DNA from 3 places in the Pseudarthrobacter sp. GQ63 genome. Region 2 is predicted to be linked to each of the others. Evidence: predicted binding sites of a transcription regulator. Region 2 holds the regulator's gene; each other region holds the start of a gene.
What was found. Region 2 encodes HrcA, which represses chaperone genes, less so after heat shock. Its sites were predicted from a motif close to TTNGCACTCGNNNNNNNCGAGTGCNAA; they were not measured.

Region 1 (7,022 bases), on a different contig from region 2:
GAACAGCGCGACTCCAAGGCAAGCCCGCCGGCCACGGTGGCCACGGAGGACTCCGGCGCCGGACTCGAGGAGAGCCTTTTCGGAACCAACAGGGTAGGCATGGCGTGGTGGTGGACCAACCAGCTCGGGTCCCTGGAGTCCACTACCGGGAGCAGCATCAAGATGCTTCGGGCACCCAGCCTCGACGGTTCGTCGGCTGAGAACGGGATGTACTACAAGCCCACCATGTTCTGGTCGGCCTCCTCACGCTCCAAGCACCCGGAAGCCGCTTCCACCTTCATCAACTACCTGGCCAACAGCCCGGAGGCCGGGGCCATCCTGATGACGGACCGCGGCGTGCCCACCAACACGGACATCGTTGAGAGCATTACGCCGTCCCTGAAGCCTGCCGACACCACAGTGGTGGGCTTCCTGAAGGACATCGCACCCGATATCAAGGAGGCCCCGCCGGTCCCGCCGGTGGGCGCGGGAAGCGTACAGAACGTCATCAAGCGCTACACCGATGAGGTGCTCTATGACCGCCTCACGCCCCAGGCGGCCGCTGACGCGTTCAAGAAGGAAGTTGAAGGAATGCTGGCCAGCGCCAAGTAGTCACAACCTGCGGTAAAACACGAATGTGGCCCCCTCCGGAGAGGGGGCCACATTCGTGTTTAGCGGGACAGGTCCCGGCAGGAGTGGCTAGAAGCCGCCCATTCCGCCCATGCCACCCATGTCGTCGCCGCCGGCAGGAGCAGCGTTCTTCTCCGGCTTGTCAGCAACAACTGCCTCGGTGGTGAGGAAGAGGCCAGCGATGGAAGCCGCGTTCTGCAGGGCAGAGCGGGTCACCTTGACGGGGTCGTTGACGCCGGCGGCCAGCAGGTCGACATACTCACCGGTGGCTGCGTTCAGGCCGTGGCCGGCGGGGAGGCCGCGGACCTTGTCCACCACGACACCGGGCTCGAGGCCGGCGTTGAAGGCGATCTGCTTCAGCGGGGCGTCGATGGCAACGCGGACAATGTTCGCACCGGTTGCTTCGTCGCCGGACAGCTGCAGGTTGGCGAATGCCTTGGCGCCGGCCTGGATGAGGGCCACGCCGCCACCGGCGACGATGCCTTCCTCAACGGCAGCCTTGGCGTTGCGCACGGCGTCTTCGATGCGGTGCTTGCGCTCCTTGAGCTCAACTTCCGTTGCGGCACCGGCCTTGATGACTGCAACGCCGCCGGCCAGCTTGGCCAGGCGCTCCTGCAGCTTCTCGCGGTCGTAGTCGGAGTCGGAGTTTTCGATCTCGGCGCGGATCTGCGAAACGCGGCCGGCGATCTGGTCGGCGTCGCCGGCACCCTCGACGATGGTGGTCTCGTCCTTGGTGACAACAACCTTGCGTGCCTGGCCCAGGAGTTCCAGGCCGGCGTTTTCCAGCTTCAGGCCGACTTCCTCGGAGATGACCTGGCCGCCGGTGAGGACGGCGATGTCGGCAAGCTGTGCCTTGCGGCGGTCGCCGAAGCCCGGAGCCTTGACGGCGACGGACTTGAAGGTGCCGCGGATCTTGTTGACGATCAGGGTGGCCAGGGCCTCACCCTCGATGTCCTCAGCGATGATCAGCAGCGGCTTGTTGGACTGCATGACCTTTTCCAGGACAGCAACCAGTTCCTTGACGTTGGAGATCTTGGAGTTGACGATCAGGATGTACGGATCCTCGAGGACCGTTTCCTGGCGCTCAGCGTCGGTGACGAAGTAGGCCGAGATGTAGCCCTTGTCGAAGCGCATGCCTTCGGTGAGCTCAAGCTCCAGGCCGAAGGTGTTGGACTCCTCGACCGTGATGACGCCTTCCTTGCCCACCTTGTCCAGGGCTTCGGCGATGAGTGCACCGATTTCCTCGTCACCGGCGGAGATGGACGCCGTGGCGGCGATCTCTTCCTTGGTTTCGATCTCCTTGGCGGAGTTCAGAAGTTCGGCGGTGACGGCCTCAACGGCCTTCTCGATGCCGCGCTTGAGGGACAGCGGGTCGGCGCCGGCAGCAACGTTGCGCAGGCCTTCCTTCACCAGTGCCTGTGCCAGCACGGTTGCTGTGGTGGTGCCGTCGCCGGCGACGTCGTCCGTCTTCTTGGCAACTTCCTTGACCAGCTCGGCGCCGATCTTCTCGTAAGGATCGTCCAGCTCGATCTCCTTGGCGATGGAAACACCATCGTTGGTGATCGTGGGGGCGCCCCACTTCTTTTCGAGGACGACGTTGCGTCCACGCGGGCCGAGGGTGACCTTAACGGCGTCGGCGAGGATGTTCAGGCCCCGCTCAAGGCCGCGGCGTGCCTCTTCATCAAATGCAATGATCTTGGCCATAACGGCAGTAGTCCTTTCGGGACAGTCGTTAAGAATGAACCTTCGCTGCAGTGCCCGCGACGGACGACCCGTTGCCGGCGGCCTCTGTATGCCTTCGGGTGTGGGTCTCACTCCAGTTAGGTGTTTCTTCGCTCTTCGACCGATGCCGGCGCCGCCGGCCGGAGCCACGCTTTGCTTAGCAGTCGGTACGTCAGAGTGCTAACTCAATAATTAGCACTCCCCACGTGAGAGTGCAAGCGAATAACCGGCGGAAAGCACCCTGGCGGGCACGTCTTCGCCGAGGGCGATCAGCCGGCGGCGCGGCCTGCCGTTTCGACGCCGGTGGCCGCCGGAATGTTGTCGGCGCCATATGTGAACACCGTGAAGGCGGCCGAGGTGATGTCACCGTTGGCATCGAAGGCGATGGGGCCCGATTCGCCGTCGTAATTGATGTCCGCACCGGAAGCCTTGCCTGCCAGGCAGTCTTTGTAGCTGGGGCAGGGCGCCGTTCCAGCCGGGCCTGTTCCGTCAGCAGTCCCGCCTGATACCGGTATCAGGCTTGCGGCGATTGAACGCCCGGAATCGTCCTCGGCCCTGGCCGCTGCGAGCGCGGCAAGGGTCACGGCGTCGTACGTCTCCGCCGCGAAGGACACATCCTTCAGGGCCGGATCGATGCCCAGCAGTCTTTCCTGGAACCCTGCCGAGGGAAGCTGCCCCGGAACGACCGCACGTGCACCGTCCAGGGCTCTGGTTCCCAGTTTGGAGCCGTACCGGCTGAAGGCGCCGTCGCTCAGGATAAGCCTTGAGCCTGCAAGGGCGGCGTTGTTCAGCTCAGCCAGGGCGCCCTGTGCGCCGTCACGGGCCACCATGATGACGGCGTCGGGTTGCGCCTCGCGGATTGCGGCAGCCGCAGATCCAGCTTCACCCGGCGTGAAGCCCACCGCTGACAACACGTCCAGGCCCGCCTGTTCAGCGGACGCGGAGACGGCCGCGGAGACATCGCTGCCGTAGGAGCCTTCCTGGTACACCACGGAGATGGTGGCAGCGCCGGCGTCCTTGGCGAGCTTGGCCAGCACGGGTCCCTGTGCGACGTCGGCGGCAGCCGTCCGGAAGTAGTATCCGCCGCTGGCAATACTGCTGAGCCCGGCCGCGGTATTGGCAGGTGAAATCAGTGGCGTCCGCGCCCTGGAGAGGATATCGACAGCTGCGGAGGCGTGGCTGGAGTCGGTGGGGCCGATGACCACATCCGCTTTAGCCTGCACCAGGGACTGCGCCTGGGACGCTGTGTCCTGGCCTGATTCAACGGGCAGGAGTTCCACCGGCCGGCCCTTGTGCCCGCCGGCAGCGTTGATTTCCTGGACGGCGAGCTTGGCGGCTGCCAGCTGGGGACCGTTCAGGAAGCTGTTGTCACCGGTGTTGTCCAGGATGAGGCCCACCCGCAGCGTGCCGTCACCGGAGGCCTCCGCCGCCTCCGTGCGCGCGTTTCCGGTCACCCCGGAGCAGCCTGTCAGGGCCAGCGTGCCGCAAAGGGCTGCGGCGAAGAACGGACGGTTGGGTGCAGCGGGTGGAAACGGATGCTTCACTCGGCCGGCCGGACGCTTTCGGCCTGCGGGCCTTTCTCGCCTTCGCCGACCTCGAGTTCCACGCGCTGGCCTTCGTCCAGTGCGCGGTAGCCCTCGCCCTGGATGGCGGACCAGTGGACAAAGACGTCGTCCCCGGAGCCGTCAACGGTAATGAAGCCGTAGCCCTTTTCCGCGTTGAACCATTTGACGGTTCCTCGTGCCATGATGACCACTCTTTCCGTTAGGTCCGGGATGCTGCGCCGGTGCCGCCGTGGCTCGAGGCCCGGAACTCACTTTAGCCAATGGACGCCGGCAGCGCCGGGGCACAGCATGGCCGGGCGGAAACGTTATTCAGGCGTAATCCCGGCCCTGACGTGGGCACGCGTGGCGGAACGCGTCCTGTTGGAGAACCCGGCCTACCGGTATCCGGGGCCGAGCACCACCACCAGGGGAACCTGGAATTCGATGCTCTCCACCACGGTGGGGACTCCCAGGAGTTCCCCGAGGGCCTGCGCGTTGGCCTCCTGTGCCGCCCCCGCGTAGAAGATGATGGAACCCTGCTGGGGCGCCCCTGCCCAGTTGCCTACCTGCCCCAGGGTCCACCCGTCGGACTGCACGGTGCCGCCCACCCGGCTGGCCAGCCCGGCAGTTCCGGCAGCGTTGTAGACCGCCACTGCCTGGGCCTTGTCCACTGTTGCGGCCGGAGCAGTGCTCGGGGGGCTGGATGGGGTCCCGTTCCCCGCGGTGCCGGCCGGTTCGGGGGAAAACGACGGCTCCGGCTCGGTGGAGGGGACGTCCGCCGTCTCAGGCGTAGCGGATGGAGTCGAACCGGTTTCGGCCAGCGGCGCTGCTTCCAGGCTCGACGACGCCTGGGTTGCCGGACCGTCGAATCCCAGCTTGGGCAGGATCAGGAAGGAAACCACGCCGATGGCCAGCGCAACAATCCCCGCAGTCAGGATGGGCCAGAGACGGACCCGTGCCGGAGCGGGGGCTGTGCGGTGTACACCTTGTCGCGACGCGGTCTCCGGGACCTTGTCGAATTCATCGCGGGCGTATTTGGTCATGGGAAAGAGACATCCTTGTGTGTAGCTGCTGAGGACTCAGCGTGAGCGTCTTATGCGTCGGACCCCAGGCGGCGTGCAGTGCGTGCACGGTGACGCGACGTACGTAGTCTACGCAATCTCTTGACCAGCATGGGGTCGTGCGCCAGCGCATCCTCGGTGTCGATCAGGGCGTTGAGGAGCTGGTAATAGTGCGTGGCGGACAGATCGAACAGTTCCCGGATGGCCTGTTCCTTGGCGCCGGCATACTTCCACCACTGCCGCTCCAGTGCGAGCATCTGCTGGTCCCGCTCGCTCAGCGGCGACTCCCGCAGCGTGAAATCCGCCAGCAGGGTGTTCCGTTGTTCCTGCGCCGGCAGGTGCTCCCGAGCTGGCTCCGCCACGGCGCACTCTCCTTAGCTGGTTACGTAAATGTCTGACCCCCATGCTACGGACGAACAACACCATTGTCATTTGCGCATAGCCCTGCCGCACACGCCGAACGGTACAGCCGGCGCCTCCCGCCGCCTGCAAGAATGGACTGATGTTTGAATCGGACGCCTTGTTTGAGCTGGAGCAGGAACCGGCAGGCAGCACCGGCTTCGCCGATCTGGCGCAGCTGCCGCTGGCGGAGCTGATGGCGCCCGACTGGGCCGCCGCACTCTCGGACGTGGACGCGGAACTTCGCGCCGTTCTTCGCTTCGCGGCTGGCGAGGTGGCGGCCGGGCACCAGGTCCTGCCGGCGCCGTCGAACGTCCTGCGGGCCTTCCGCCAGCCCCTCGCGGAGGTGAAGGTGCTGGTTGTGGGACAGGACCCTTACCCCACGCCGGGACACGCCGTCGGACTGTCCTTTGCCGTTGACCCGCACGTCCGGCCCATTCCCAGGAGCCTCGCGAACATCTACCGGGAGCTGGAGGCTGACCTGGGAATCCCGCCGAGGGTGCATGGTGACCTCTCCGCGTGGGCCGGGCAGGGGGTGCTGCTGCTGAACCGCGTGATGACGGTACGGGCGGGATCTGCAGGATCCCACCGGAGGAAGGGCTGGGAAGACATTACGACGGCGGCCGTCGAGGCGCTGGGCGCGCGGCGGGCACCGGACGGGTCGCCCTTGCCGTTGGTCGCGGTTTTGTGGGGAAAGGACGCCGAGAGCGTGCGCACGCTGCTGCCCGGGGTCCCGGCAGTGTCCAGCGCGCACCCCAGCCCCTTGTCCGCTTCACGGGGTTTCTTTGGCTCCCGCCCGTTCAGCCGTGTCAACGCGCTCCTGCGTGAGCAGGGGGCCGCGGATGTAACCTGGGAGCTTCCGGCGGTGCCCTAGCTTAGGCTTGCCTTATGAGCATTGTTCCCGCCTCCACCAGCGCCAGCAAGAAAAGCCGCCCCCAGGTCAACCTCACGGTGGTGCGCCGCGAACAGCTGGCGCCGCAAATGGTCCGGATTGTCGCTGGCGGTGACGGTTTCGCCGATTTCGTCAACAACGGCTTTGTTGACCGGTACGTCAAGATCGTCTTTCCGCAGCCGGGTGTCCAGTACCCCTCACCCCTCGATCTGTGGAGCATCCGGGAGACAATGCCTCGGGAACAATGGCCTTTCACGCGCACATACACCCTCCGCTGGGTGGATACCGCGGCCCGGGAACTTGCCATCGACTTTGTGGTCCACGGCGATGAGGGGCTGGCCGGGCCGTGGGCGGCCAGGGCCCGGCCGGGCGACACCCTGACTTTCACCGGCCCGGGTGGAGCGTACAACCCGAATCCCGAAGCTGACTGGTACCTGTTCGCCGGAGACGAGGCCGCCCTGCCCGCCATCGCCGCCTGCATTGAATCCCTGCCTGCGGAAGCAGCCGGCGTCGCGTTCCTCGAGGTCGATTCCGACGCCGACATCCAGCCAATTGCCGCCCCGGCCGGGCTGGAACTGCACTGGCTCTTCCGCCACGGTGTCCCCGCCGGCGAAAGCAACCTCCTGGTGCAGGCCGTTGCGGACGCTGACTGGCCCGCCGGCAGGGTGGACGTTTTTGCCCACGGCGAGCGGGGGTACATGAAGGCGCTCCGGGATGTCCTTTTCGTCCAGCGCGGCCTGGAACGCAAGCAGGTTTCCCTGTCCGGCTACTGGGCCAAGGGCCGCGTTGAGGACG
Region 2 (7,022 bases):
TGGTCCAGTCCCGTGACATGAAGGCCCAGTACCTGGACCGGATGGACATCGAGCGCGAACGCGGCATCACCATCAAGTCCCAGGCGGTCCGTATGCCGTGGGAACTCGACGGCACCAGCTACGCGCTGAACATGATCGATACGCCCGGACACGTTGACTTCACCTATGAGGTTTCCCGCTCTCTCGCAGCGTGTGAAGGGGCGATCCTCCTGGTGGACGCTGCCCAGGGCATCGAGGCCCAGACCCTCGCCAACCTCTACCTGGCGATGGAAAACAACCTCACGATCATCCCCGTCCTGAACAAGATCGACCTCCCGGCAGCGCAGCCGGAGAAGTACGCGGCGGAGCTGGCCAGCCTGATCGGCGGAGACCCGGAGGACGTCCTGCGCGTTTCGGGCAAGACCGGCATGGGCGTCGAGGCGCTGCTGGACAAGATCGTCCGCGACCTGCCGGCTCCCCAGGGCGACGCCAATGCCCCTGCGCGCGCCATGATCTTCGACTCGGTGTATGACACTTACCGCGGCGTGGTCACCTACGTCCGGGTGGTGGACGGCATGCTGCACCCCCGCGAACGCATCCAGATGATGTCCACCCGGGCCACCCACGAACTCCTCGAGATCGGGGTGAGCTCCCCGGAACCCACGCCCTCCAAGGGCCTGGGTGTGGGCGAAGTGGGCTACCTCATCACCGGTGTGAAGGACGTCCGCCTGTCCAAGGTGGGCGACACCGTCACCAACCTTGCCAAGCCTGCCGCTGACTCCCTCGCCGGCTACGCGGATGCCAAGCCCATGGTCTTCTCCGGCCTGTATCCGCTGGACGGCACGGACTACCCGGTGCTGCGCGATGCGCTGGAGAAGCTGATGCTCAACGACGCCGCCCTGGTCTATGAGCCCGAAACGTCCGCGGCCCTGGGCTTCGGGTTCCGCGTTGGCTTCCTGGGCCTGCTCCACCTTGAAATCACCCGCGAGCGGCTGGAACGCGAGTACAACCTGGACCTGATCTCCACCGCTCCCAACGTGGAATACGAGGTCACGCTGGAGGACAAGAAGGTGGTCCACGTGACCAACCCCAGCGAATACCCCTCCGGCAAGATCTCCGAGGTCCGCGAGCCCATGGTGGCCGCCACCATCCTGGCCCCGAACGAATTCGTCGGAGCCATCATGGAGCTCTGCCAGAGCCGCCGCGGCGTGATGGGCGGTATGGACTACCTGTCTGAGGACCGGGTTGAAATCCGCTACCGCCTGCCGCTGGCCGAGATCGTGTTCGACTTCTTCGACATCCTGAAGTCCAAGACCCGCGGCTACGGTTCCCTGGACTGGAAGGCCGACGGCGACCAGGTGGCCGACCTTGTCAAGGTGGACATTATGCTCCAGGGCGAACAGGTGGATGCCTTCTCCGCCATCACCCACCGGGACAAGGCCTACGCGTACGGCGTCATGATGACCACAAAGCTGCGTGAGCTCATTCCCCGCCAGCAGTTCGAGGTGCCCATCCAGGCGGCGATCGGCTCCAGGATCATCGCGCGGGAAAGCATCCGCGCCATCCGCAAGGACGTCCTGGCCAAGTGCTACGGCGGTGACATCTCCCGTAAGCGCAAACTGCTGGAAAAGCAGAAGGAAGGCAAAAAGCGCATGAAGATGGTGGGCCGCGTCGAGGTTCCCCAGGAAGCCTTCATCGCTGCGCTTACCACCGACGAATCCAAGGACAAGGCCAGGAAGTAGTGGTTACAGCGGCCGGCACTGCGGGAGGACCCTGCAGTGCCTAGCGTTCTTCCCCTTGGCGACCCGGCGCCGTCGGACGGTCTGCTGCCCGGCCAGGCAGCCGACGGTGCGGCGGACCGGGCATTCGGGCTATATGTACACATCCCGTTCTGCGCCGTCCGCTGCGGCTACTGCGACTTCAATACCTATACCGCCACGGAGCTCGGCGGCGGCGCCTCCCAGGATGCCTATGCCGCCACCGCGGCCTCGGAAGTGTCCCTGGCAGCCAGCGTCCTTGCAGAATCCGGCCTCCCCGCGCGGCCGCTCAGCACGGTGTTTTTCGGGGGCGGCACGCCAACCCTGCTCCCAGCGGAGGACCTGGCCCTGATCCTGGGGCGCGCCATCGACCAGTGGGGGATCGAGGCGGGCGCCGAGGTCACCACGGAGGCGAACCCGGACTCCGTCACCCCGGAGTCCCTTGCCGTCCTGAAAGATGCCGGGTTCACCCGGATTTCGTTTGGCATGCAGTCCGCCGTCCCCCACGTCCTCAAGGTCCTGGACCGTACCCACACGCCCAGCCGTGTGCCGCAGGTGGTTCAGTGGGCCCGGGACGCCGGCCTGGCCGTCAGCCTCGACCTCATCTACGGCACGCCGGGGGAGTCCCTGGACGATTGGCGGTACTCCCTCGAGACAGCGCTGTCCTACCAGCCGGACCACATCAGCGCCTACGCGCTGATCATTGAGGACGGGACCAAGCTCGCCGCCCAGATCCGCCGTGGTGAAGTGCCGGGGATCGACGACGACGACCACGCCGACAAGTATGAGCTGGCCGATGAACTGATCACCAAGGCAGGCCTGGGCTGGTACGAAGTCAGTAACTGGGCCCGCACGTCCGGACAGGCCTGCCGCCACAACCTCGCCTACTGGCGGGGCGACGACTGGTGGGGGATCGGACCGGGGGCGCACTCTCACGTGGGCGGTGTCCGCTGGTGGAACGTCAAACACCCCACTGCCTACGCCGGACGCCTGGCACAGGGAGTGTCGCCGGCAGCAGGGAGGGAAACCCTAAATGCGGAAACCCGGAATATGGAGCGGGTGATGCTCGAGGTCCGCCTCCACTCGGGCCTCGAGATCGCCTCGCTCGGCGCCGCAGGACGGCACGAGGTCGCCGGGCTGATCGCGGAAGGACTGGTGGACCCTGCCGCCGCTTTCGCGGGCCAGCTGGTCCTCACGCTGAAGGGCAGGCTGCTGGCTGACGCAGTGGTCCGCCGGGTCCTGCCCAACTAGCAGTTGCGGGGCCAGGGCGCCCGTGCTGGGGCCACCCCTGCAGGGTGCGAGTGCTGGGAGCCGGCGGTGGGCCCACGCTGGCGAGGGCCCCGGCACGAGCTTGCGAGTGCTGGGAGCCGGCGGTGGGCCCACGCTGGCGAGGGCCCCGGCACGAGCTTGCGAGTGCTGGGAGCCGGCGGGGACTACTTAATCCAGCGAAGGTTGTACTGGTAGCGGTGCGGCTGTCCCTTGTTGACATGGATGCCGGCTGCCACGGAGAAGCAGGTCAGGGCAATCCAGATAAGGGTGGCAATCACGGCAAAGATGTTGCCGACCACCGGAACGAACACCAGGATATTCGCCACCACAGCGGCGATGGTGGGCGGCAGGCTGAAGTTCAGCGCCTCCTTTGACTCCTGCGCCGTGAAAGGGCCCCGGTCCCGGAAGATCAGGTAGATCAGCAGGGCCGGAACGCAGCCCAGGATTCCGCCGAAGTGGGCCATGGTGGCCCACTGCCGGTCTTCGCTGGCTGTCAGGGGCAGCGCATTCGCCGGAACGCCATGGTATTCCGAACGGCCCTGGCCGCCCTGGGTGTCCCTGTGATCGCGTGCGTTTTCTGCCACAGTCTGTTCCTTCTGAAAGTGCCATGGTGCTGGCTAAGAATGCATATCGGTTGCTCCGGGCTGCGAATATCGCAGGTTCCGCAGTACCAAGAATACTGGCTGGAGGCGCGGAAGCTGCCCTGGGGCTCACAGGCACAGCGGCACGGGGTGCCTGTCAGGGCACTGTCAGGAAGTCAATGACTTCCTCCACCCTCCCCAGCAGGGAGGCTTCCAGGTCCGCGTAGGTGCGGACCGCACCCAGCAGCTTCTGCCACCCAAGCCCGATGTCTTCCTTGGTGGCATGGGGCCAGCCGAACGCGGCGAGGATGCCGGTCTTCCAGTCCTGCCCGCGCGGCACCACGGGCCATTTTTCGATGCCCAGGACAGCCGGACGGATCGCCTGCCAGACGTCCACATAGGGGTGGCCTACGATCAGCACGTTCCCGGCCGCCCCCGGGGAGGCCATGACGGCGTCCGCAATGCGGGATTCCTTGGAGTCGGGCACCAGGTGGTCCACCAAAACTCCCAGGCGCCGGCCTGGTCCGGGCCTGAACTCGGCCACCGCCGCGGCAAGGTCGTCGATGCCGTGGAGGGGTTCGACGACGATGCCTTCCACCCTAAGGTCGTCTCCCCAGACCTTTTCCACCAGTTCGGCGTCGTGCTTTCCCTCCACCCAGATCCGGCTGGCCTTTGCGACCTGCGCCCGCTGGCCGGCAACCCGGACCGAACCTGAGGCTGTCCTGCCGGCGGCAGCGGCTGTCGCCTGGCGCGGCGCCGGCGGGAGCAGCTTTATGGCCTGCCCCTCGAGGAGGAAGCCGAAGCCCAGCCGGAAAGACCTGGATTTGCCGCGCCTGTCCTCCAGGGCCACTACGTGCATGCCGCCGGACTTCTCCACGCGGGTCACCGCGCCCACCCAGCCGGACTGGACATCCTCCAGCACCATTCCCCGTTCAACATGCACCTCAGGAAGTGCAGCCTTTGACGGAGCGGACATGTCCTGGGGACCCCAGTTCTGGTACTGCATTGATTCACTCCGCCTAGCGCTCGATCACAGGTCCGGAATTTCGCCCGGAGCGGTACCAATGCTAGCAACGGGGAGAGGCATAATAGACTGTTAGCACTTGGGCATGTCGAGTGCTAAACGATGGGTGGCGCAGCGCGGGCGGCGCGGTCGCCCCAAACCCTGGATGGAGGTGGAGTGTGAGCGAGCCACGCAAACTTGAAGTACTCCGTGCCATCGTGGAGGACTACGTCCATTCCCGTGAACCCGTGGGGTCCAAAGCCCTGGTGGAGCGCCATCATCTCGGTGTGTCCAGCGCTACCATCAGGAATGACATGGCGGCCCTGGAGGAAGAGGGCCTGATCACGGCTCCGCACACCAGCGCCGGGCGGATCCCCACGGACAAGGGATACCGGCTCTTCGTGGACCAGATCTCAGCCGTCAAGCCGCTCTCCCCGGCGGAACGCCGCGCCATCCAGTCCCTCCTGGAAGGATCGGATGACCTGGACGATGTCCTGGACCGGACCGTCCGGTTACTGTCCCAGCTGACCAACCAGGTTGCGGTGGTCCAGTACCCGCACTTGAGCAGGGCCCTGGTTCGGCATATCGAATTCGTCCTCCTCGCCCCGCGGAAGGTGCTGGTGGTTTTGATCGCCAACAGCGGCAAGGTGGAGCAGCGCGTTATCGACGTCGGCCAGGACCTGGGGGACGACGCCCTGGCGGGCCTCAGGGCCCGGTTCCTCGGATCGCTTGCCGGAACTCCGCTGAGCCAGCTCGCCCAGTCCCTGCCCGCCGTGGTGGCCGCAGCCGCCCCGGGGCAAAGGCAGGCCGCCCAGGCCCTCGCTATCGGCCTGGAAGCCCTGGCGCAGAGCAGCCGCGAGGAACGCATGGTTATGGCGGGCACCGCCAACCTGGCGAGGTCAAACGTGGACTTCCCGCTCAGCATCGGCCCGGTGCTGGAGGCCCTTGAGGAGCAGGTGGTCATGCTCCGACTGCTGAGCGAGATGGCGCAGGACCACCGCGGGATGGCTGTCAGCATTGGCCGCGAGATTCCCTATGACGGACTGGCCGAGGCATCGGTTGTGGCCACCGGCTATGGCCCCGACAGCGCAGCAAAGATCGGCATCCTGGGACCAACACGGATGGACTACCCCACCACCATGGCCGCCGTCAGGGCTGTTGCCCGCTACCTTTCCCGGATTTTGGGCCCCTGAGGTCCAGCCCGGGCCACCGGATACCCACAGCATTTCCAGCAGTCCAACTGCAGGCAGTACAACAAGGAAGAGATACGAACTTTGAGCAGCCACTACGACGTCCTTGGAGTCTCACCGGAGGCCACGGGAGAAGAGATCAAGAAGGCCTACCGCAAGCTGGCACGCACCCTGCACCCGGACGTCAACCCGGGTGAGGACGCATCGGACCGCTTCAAGGCAGTGACCCACGCCTACGAAGTCCTGTCGGATCCGCAGAAACGCCGGGTGTACGACACCACGGGCAACGAAAACGGGACGGACAACGGCTTCGGCGGCGGCGGATACGCCGGCCAGGGTTTCGCCTTCCAGGATATTTTCGACACCTTCTTTGGTGCCGGGGGTTCTACCGGCCCGGCCTCCCGCGTGCGGCGCGGGCAGGACGCCCTCATCAGCGTCCGGATCGAACTCCGCGACGCTGTCTTCGGTGTGAACAAGAAGCTCGACGTGGACACCGCCGTCACGTGCCCAACCTGCGAGGGTTCCTGCTGCCAGCCCGGCAGCCATCCTGAGCGCTGCGACATCTGCGGCGGCAGCGGCCAGGTCCAGCGCGCCGTCCGTTCCATCCTGGGACAGGTCATGACCGCAGCACCGTGCGGAACCTGCGAGGGCTTCGGCACGGTCATCAAGGACCCGTGCAACGAGTGCAGCGGCCAGGGACGCATCCGGAGCCGCCGTTCGCTGACCATCAAGGTTCCCGCCGGTGTAGCCACCGGAACACGGATCCAGCTTTCCGGCCAGGGCGAGGCAGGCCCGGCAGGCGGACCTTCCGGTGACCTGTACGTTGAGATCCGCGTGAACAACGACGCCACTTATGTGCGCGACAGCGACGATCTCCACGCCACCTTGCACATCCCGATGACGGCGGCTGCCCTGGGCACCGAAGTGAGCCTGGAAACGTTCGACGGGCCACAGGAAATCGACGTCAAGCCCGGGACCCAGTCCGGCGAGATCATCACTCTTCGTGGACTTGGGGTGACCCACCTGCGCGGTTACGGCCGCGGCGACCTCAAGGTCCACCTCCAGGTTGAGACGCCCGCCAAGCTTGATGCCGCCCAGGAAGAGCTCCTGCGGCAGCTGGCCAAGATGCGCGGTGAGCAGATCACCGAGGGCAAGCTTGCAGCCAGCGGCGGCATGTTCGCCAAGCTCCGGGACAGGCTCGGTAACCTGTAGCAGTGAGCAACCCTGTCTTTTTCACTCCGTC
Region 3 (7,022 bases), on a different contig from region 2:
GCTGACAACGCCCACATCGCCAGCGGTGCCGCGCGCCTTCGCTGGGACCTCGCAGAGCGCTGGCGCAGCGCCCTCGCCACCCATCCCCGCCAGGCGGATCTCCTCCGGAGCCTGCTCAAGGACGGACGGGTATCCCTGCCGTCGCTGACGGCCCAGGCGCCGGAACTGATCGGCACGCTGGTCCCGGTCTGGTCCGTCAGCCCCTACCTGATGACCGGCCTGCTGCCGGCGGAACAGCACTTCGACGCGGTGGTCATCCTGGACGCGGAAGCGACGTCCCTCCAGGCTGTGCTGCCGTCCGTTGCCCGGGCCAAACAGGTCATCGCGTTCGGTGACGCGCGGATCGCCAGCCCCCGGACTTTCACGGTGGGAGTGGAAAGGCTCGCACCCGGAGAGTCAGCGCACCACCGCGTGGACAGTGCTTTTAGCGCACTGTCGCAGGTGCTTCCCGTGTGGCGGCTCAACTTTGTCTACCGTGCGGTGGACGAGGACCTTGTGCTGCAGCTCAGCAAGAATTTTTACGACGGCGGCCTGCGGCGGCTGCCGGAAGGCCAGTCCGCCACCGGGCTTGACCGTTCCCTCCTGGTTGAATACCTCCCGGACGGCACCGGGTTGCCGAGCGCCGACCACGAAGGCGTCGAGTCCGTGGTGGCGGAAGTCAACCGCGTTGTCCAGCTGGTCTTCGAGCACGCACGGCTCCGCCCGCGTACGTCCCTGGCCGTGGTCACGGCCAGCCTCCGCCATGCGGCCCGGATCGGGGAGTCCATCCGGCTGCAGTTGCCCAACTACCCCGGCCTGGCCGGGTTCTTCGGCGCCGGCCCCGAGTCCTTCCGGGTGGTTGACCTGGAACGGGCGCAGGGACTGGTGCGCGATCACGTCATCTTCTCGCCCGGTTTTGGCCGCACCCCGCACGGCCGCGCCCTGCACAACTTCGGGCCGCTTTCCGCCGAGGGCGGCCGGGAGAAGTTTGCCCTGGCCATGACGCGGGCACGCCGGTCCTTGCACGTCCTTACCTGTTTCCGGCCCGAGGACCTGGACCACACCAGGCTGAGCCACGGCGCCGTGGACTTGTACTCCCTGCTGGACCGTGAAATTGCGGGGAATACTGATCTCGGAACTCCTGCATCACGGGCTGCGGCCAGCGAGCAGGCGCTGGGGGCAGATCCCCTGGTTGCCGACCTCGGGGACCGCCTGCGGGCCCGCGGCGCACGGGTGTGGCATCAGTATGACGGCGCCATCGACGTGGTTGCCGCCGCTGATCCCCTCAGCACCATGGGGCAGGAGCACGCGGACCTGCCGTGGCCGGTTGCGATTGAATCGGACGGCACGGAGCAGTACCGGACCATGAGTGTGCGGGAGCGGAGCCGGCTGCGCCCGCAGCTGCTGGAGCGCCTGGGATGGCGCTACATGCCGCTGTGGACCATCGAGGTGTTCACCGATCCCTCCGCCTGCGCCGACAGGATTGCCGGGTACCTGGGACTCGAGAAGATGGCCCTTTCCGGGCGTGCCGCCGCGTCCGTCGCCTTCCTGGACGACGATGTGGACCAGGCGCTCAACGGGATCGACGCCGAAAGCCAGGGCGAGCGGGAACGGGCGGCTATGGCTGATGCTGGCCAGGGCGACTCCGGGCCAGCCCCTGAAAGCCGGCCCGCTGCGCAGAGCGATGATCCCACTAAGGCCGAAGACCAGGACAGCAAGGAGGCGGGCACCATGCCCCAGGACCGCGAAGAAGACAACGCTCCAGACGCCGGGCAGCCCGCCGAAACTGATGCCGGACAGGACCTGGACGGAACACCCGGCACGGGGCCCAACAGTTCTGCGCTGCCCGCGGGGCCGGCCGTGCCCAACAAGGCCTCCGAGGACGACCCCCGCGCCTGGGGCGACCGGGAAGACGACGACCACGACGCCTGGCTGAAGGAGCAGAAACCGCCGCACTGGGGCTGAGGTCTTCACGGCGCCACCAGCACGAAGAACAGCTTGCCCTGGGTGGAGGCGCCTGCGAGCCGGGCTGCCTGTTCCGCGGTGGCGGCCACGACTATCAGGCCGTCTGTCTCGGCGGTACCCAGCCACTGTCCAGTCTGGCCGCCTTGGCCGGAGGTCCACAGCACGGGCACGCCGGAGGCCAGGATCTGGGGCGGGTCCTGCTGGTCGAAGCCGTTGGCCGAGGTGAGGACCACGTTCACCAGCTGCCCCGGGGAGACCAGCTGGATGGATGACGGATCGGCCATGCGTAGGGGTACGGCAGCGGATCCCGGGGGAGTGCCGGCCAGGAGGCCTGGACCGACAAGCTGGGCATCCGTGAGCAGCTGACCCTTGCGCAGGGGCGCCGCGAGCTGCTTGCCTGCCGCCTCACCCGGTTCCTTGAGGAATCCGCTGGCGATCATGCCGGGCGGAACCTGTGCAGCGGCGAGGTCTGCCTCCGATAGTGCGGCGCCGGCGGGGAGATCCCTCGCGGCGGTCAGCGCCGTCACCGTGTAGACCGGGGCGGGGGTGAGCTGGTGCACTGTGATGGCGGCCGCGGCGCAGAGCAGCAACGCGACAGCGAGGCGCCTGTTGCGGCTCAGCCAGCCCGCGAAGCGCGCGGGAGGACGCCTGCCTGTAACGCGGCCGGAGCCGCGGACCCTGCCAGGGCGGCGCCGCAGCCGCGGTTTCCGGAAGAGTCCGGGATGTGGCGCGCTTGAGGTGTTCCGGCTGGACTGGCGGTATGAAGGCATGTGCCTACGCTAGGGGCGGCGCAAAGAGATACGGCAGTGCCCTGAGCGGGTATGTGGACAACCTTGCCCAACCGCCAGGCGGGCTTTGAGTCGAGGACCGTGCGTCAGCTGGCAGCGGCGGGGGCCGAAGCGGCCGGCGCGGGTGCCGGTGCCGCGGCAGGAGCAGCGGGAGTAGCCGAAACCGTGCTGCCCTTGGCGTCCCGGGAGTCCGTGCGGTAGAAGCCGGAACCCTTGAAGACGACGCCCACGCTGTTGAACTTCTTGCGCAGGGCACCCTGGCACTCGGGGCAGGACGTCAGAGAGCTGTCCGAGAACGACTGGACGATGTCAAAGGCATGACCGCAATCCTTGCAGGCGTAGGCATACGTTGGCACTGGTGCTCCTCCTCTTGGGCAAACGAGAGGTCCCGGACTGTCGCTTGGTGATCCAACTGGATGTCCCATTAGCAGTCACAGGGCCTGAGTGCCAATTCTAGCATTCCCCTGCGCCCGGATTTTGCGGTCAGGCGGCGTTCACCAGGTCCCTGAATCCGGAAGGAAGCACGACGCCAGGCACGGGACGGTCGAATTCCTCCACCGGAATCGCGCCGGCGGGCAGTAATTCCCCGTCATAAAGAACTGCGGCAAGGGGAATATGCTTCCCGGCGGACGCGAGGTGGCCCAGGAACTTGTCATAGTAGCCGCCGCCCTGGCCGATCCTGCTGCCTGCGAGATCGACGGCCGTGGCAGGGATAAACAGCGCAGCGGCTTGGCCGGCAACCTCAATCTCGTGCCGGGTCCCGACCGGTTCCAGGATCGGGGCGAACCTGCTGCGTGCCAGCTCAATGCCCGGCGCCCAGAAGACCCATCCCAGTTCACGCCCTGGTTCGCAGACGGGAAGCAGAACCCTGTGGCCGTCGTGGTGCAGTGTTGCAATCAGCGGCAGCGTGGGCGGTTCCGCGCCGACGCCCAGGTAGACGCACACCGTGGCCTCCTCTGCCGGCATCACCGAAGCCGCCCACGCCGCGCCATGCTTGGCCAGGGCGGTTCCGGCCTCCTCGCGTTCCAGCAATGTCATCGCAGCCCTTCGGCGGCGGTGGGCAGCACGGATCAGGTCCTTGGCTGCTTTCGTTTCCTCAAGCGTCATGTGTTTCCTCCATACTGCCGCGCGCCGGCGGCCGGTTATCCGTGTGGTTCATCCGTCGGGTGCCCGCAGGGGCCGCTGGCTCCGTTGTTTACTGAATGCTTGACGCTGACGTTAGATTAGTCCGGTGACTACCAGTAACCCGAGAGTTCGCAAAGCCGTCATTCCTGCCGCCGGACTCGGTACCAGGTTCCTGCCGGCAACCAAGGCGATGCCCAAGGAAATGCTCCCCGTCGTGGACAAGCCTGCCATCCAGTACGTGGTTGAGGAAGCCGTGAACGTCGGCCTCCACGACCTCCTCATGATCACCGGGCGCAACAAACGGGCACTGGAAGACCACTTCGACCGCGTGCCGTCCCTCGAATCCACCCTTGAGGGCAAGGGGGACACCGAGAAACTCGCATCCGTCCAGGCCGCCAGCAAGCTGGGCGATATCCACTACGTCCGGCAGGGAGACCCGCACGGACTGGGCCACGCCGTGCTGCGCGCGAAGCAGCACGTTGGTAATGAAGCCTTTGCCGTGCTGCTGGGCGATGACCTCATCGATGCCCGGGACGAACTGCTGGGCACCATGATCGACGTGCAGGCGGAAACGGGAGGGTCCGTCATCGCGCTCATCGAAGTGGAACCGTCCGAGATCAGCGCCTACGGCTGCGCTGACGTCCAGCCGATCGACGGCGAATCCTACGTTCGCGTCAACCGCCTGGTGGAGAAGCCAAGCACCGAAGAGGCGCCGTCCAACCTTGCGCTGATCGGCCGCTACGTCCTCCACCCTGCCGTCTTTGAGGTCTTGGAACGCACCGCCCCCGGGCGCGGAGACGAAATCCAGCTGACGGACGCCCTCCAGGAACTGGCGACCGGCGAAGGCGAGGGATACGGAGTGTACGGCGTTGTGTTCCGTGGGCGCCGCTACGACACCGGGGACAAGCTCAGCTATCTCAAGGCCTGCGTTCAGCTCGCCATTGACAGCGAGGACCTGGGGCCGGGCTTGCGGGAGTGGCTGCCGGGGTTCACCGCCGGCCTGTCCAAGTAGCGCCGTGCGCGCTGGTCCCATTTGGCCCGTAACCCTGGAGTGCGGGGATCTGGTCCTGCGGCCCATCCGGTACCGGGACAAGAAGGAGTGGACTGAGGTCAGGTCCCGCAACAGTGAGTGGCTTGCTCCGTGGGAAGCTTCCAACCCGGATCCTGCCGGAGGCCTCCCGGTCTACCGGCAAATGGTCCGGTCATTGAAGACGCAGGCAGCGCAGGCTACTGCATTGCCTTTCGTTATCACCGAGCGGATTCCCACCGCCGGGAGCCCCGCCATTATTGGCCAGTTGACCGTTTCATCGATCGTGTGGGGATCAGCGATGATGGCGACCCTTGGCTACTGGGTGGACCGGGGCCGGGCAGGCCATGGCATTGCACCAACTGCCGTGGCCATGGTTACGGACCACTGCTTCCGGACACTTGGCCTGCACCGGATGGAAATCAACATCAGGCCGGAGAACGGACCAAGCCTCCGCGTGGTGGAAAAGCTGGGCTTCCGGGACGAGGGATACCGGCCCCGCTACCTGCACATCAACGGGGAGTGGGCTGACCACCGGTCGTTCGCGTTGACCGCGGAAGAGGTCCCGGACGGGCTGCTCCGGCCCTGGCTCGCCTCACGGCCGTCATAAATCCATTGATTTGCCGGCTGCGCCACGACACACCGCAGCTAATGCTGCCGCAGCGGACAGGATGCTCATACGGTTTTGAGTGTGGACTTCCCCCTTAGCAGCTCAGTGATCCTTGTGGTTGCCGTCGTGCTCTGGATTGTGTGGGTTGCGCCCTACGTCCTCCGGAACCGCAGGCACCAGTTCCAGCCCGCCGGCGATTTCGCGGCGGAGCCCGCAGCAGATGAAACACCGGAACCGCCAGCCGCTTTGGTATTGAACGTCGCCGCCCAGCAGGAGAAAGCCATGGACACCAGGAAGAGTGCCGGACCCGCGACCGCCACTGCCGGCTCCCCAACCGGGGGTACGTTCCGGATTCGCTACGGCCGCACCGGCATTGCCCTGGTTGGGCTGCTGTCGCTGGTCACCGCGTTCGTTTCCGGTGTGCTTTTGCTCTTCGGGCTGGGCGCTCCTGTCCTTCCCCTGACGTGCCTGGCGCTCACCGCCGGGTCCGTTGTCCTCCTGCGCTGGCTGGCCGTTCGGGACAGGAGGGCAAAGGTCAACGCAGCCTTCCGGGCCGCCATGACCGCACCGGCCCGGCAGCCCAAACCCGCTGCCAGCCTCCCGCCACGGCCGGAAGCGGCTCCGGCGAAGCAGGACAACCCCCTTTTCGACGCCGAGGCGCACGAGCCCAGGATCAGGCCGCTGACTGCCATGGAACTGCGTGAGGCCGCCCTTGCTGTGGCGGTTGCCGCGGGCGATTCAAGCGCGGCATCTGCCGGCTCCGCGGCCAGTGCAGCTGCTCCGTCCACGTGGGAACCGGTGGAGGTTCCCAAACCCGTCTATGTTGAGGCAGCCAAGGCCGAGCGCCCGGCGCCTGAGCCGCTGGAGCTCCCGGAGGCACCGAAAGCCACGGGCAAGCCGTCCCTCAAGCAGGGCGTTGCCGCCGCGCCGCCGGCGCCGCCGGCAGCCGCCGAGGGCCAGGAACTGTCCAAGGCGCAGAGTGCCCTCAGCAACCTCGACGACGTCCTGCAGCGCCGCCGCGCCTGACTGGTGGGCGCCGTCAGGCGAAGCCCTACGTATCCCACCGGCACGCTGGTGCGGGGTTGGAGGCTGCAGTTTGGCATTAAGCCGGGAAAATTTGTAGCCTAGGGTCACCGGTGCCGCTCCTGCAGGGGCGAATCCATCCGGGGCTATAGCTCAGTTGGTAGAGCGCTTCGTTCGCATCGAAGAGGTCAGGAGTTCGAATCTCCTTAGCTCCACACAACGCAGCCCCCGGGCAGGGGATGTGATCTGAAATCCGGTTCGTCAATTGGCCAGATGATCTCCGGGGTTGCCCTGGAACCCCCGGCACCATGGGCCACTTCATTTTATTCAGCCACCGGTTTGCGCGGCCGAGCCTCTTGACCGGTTGTCCCACGCGGTCCACCCCCAACCCCAATGACCTACCTAACGTCTTATCGGGGGCATGGTTGGCTGCCTGGCGGCAGCATTGAATGCCAGACTTAACCCTCACTCAGGCACGACTCTAAGAAGGTCTGTGATGGCGGTT

Region 1: a site for HrcA is predicted at 2,489-2,515, ahead of groL (chaperonin GroEL). Genes of this name have one in related genera too.
Region 3: a site for HrcA is predicted at 3,157-3,183, ahead of AC6CHP_RS02135 (FmdB family zinc ribbon protein). Genes of this name have one in related genera too.

What each region holds. Positions count from the first base shown of each region.
Region 1 covers NZ_JCAXEF010000008.1:175,727-182,748, forward strand. The annotation lists gene AC6CHP_RS14460 (ABC transporter substrate-binding protein) at 1-591, shown strand, start outside; gene groL (chaperonin GroEL) at 679-2,313, opposite strand; gene AC6CHP_RS14470 (ABC transporter substrate-binding protein) at 2,601-3,875, opposite strand; gene AC6CHP_RS14475 (cold-shock protein) at 3,872-4,078, opposite strand; gene AC6CHP_RS14480 (LytR C-terminal domain-containing protein) at 4,271-4,918, opposite strand; gene AC6CHP_RS14485 (DUF3263 domain-containing protein) at 4,969-5,298, opposite strand; gene AC6CHP_RS14490 (uracil-DNA glycosylase) at 5,439-6,209, shown strand; gene AC6CHP_RS14495 (siderophore-interacting protein) at 6,224-7,022, shown strand, end outside.
Region 2 covers NZ_JCAXEF010000002.1:313,110-320,131, reverse strand. The annotation lists gene lepA (translation elongation factor 4) at 1-1,721, shown strand, start outside; gene hemW (radical SAM family heme chaperone HemW) at 1,758-2,987, shown strand; gene AC6CHP_RS05935 (DUF4870 domain-containing protein) at 3,170-3,589, opposite strand; gene AC6CHP_RS05930 (DUF3097 family protein) at 3,744-4,592, opposite strand; gene hrcA (heat-inducible transcriptional repressor HrcA) at 4,769-5,782, shown strand; gene dnaJ (molecular chaperone DnaJ) at 5,864-6,991, shown strand; gene AC6CHP_RS05915 (16S rRNA (uracil(1498)-N(3))-methyltransferase) at 6,994-7,022, shown strand, end outside.
Region 3 covers NZ_JCAXEF010000001.1:430,407-437,428, forward strand. The annotation lists gene AC6CHP_RS02125 (AAA family ATPase) at 1-1,944, shown strand, start outside; gene cpaB (Flp pilus assembly protein CpaB) at 1,950-2,714, opposite strand; gene AC6CHP_RS02135 (FmdB family zinc ribbon protein) at 2,819-3,088, opposite strand; gene AC6CHP_RS02140 (5-formyltetrahydrofolate cyclo-ligase) at 3,216-3,839, opposite strand; gene galU (UTP--glucose-1-phosphate uridylyltransferase GalU) at 3,964-4,869, shown strand; gene AC6CHP_RS02150 (GNAT family N-acetyltransferase) at 4,874-5,494, shown strand; gene AC6CHP_RS02155 (hypothetical protein) at 5,576-6,520, shown strand; tRNA gene AC6CHP_RS02160 (tRNA-Ala) at 6,660-6,732, shown strand; gene AC6CHP_RS02165 (CPBP family intramembrane glutamic endopeptidase) at 7,014-7,022, shown strand, end outside.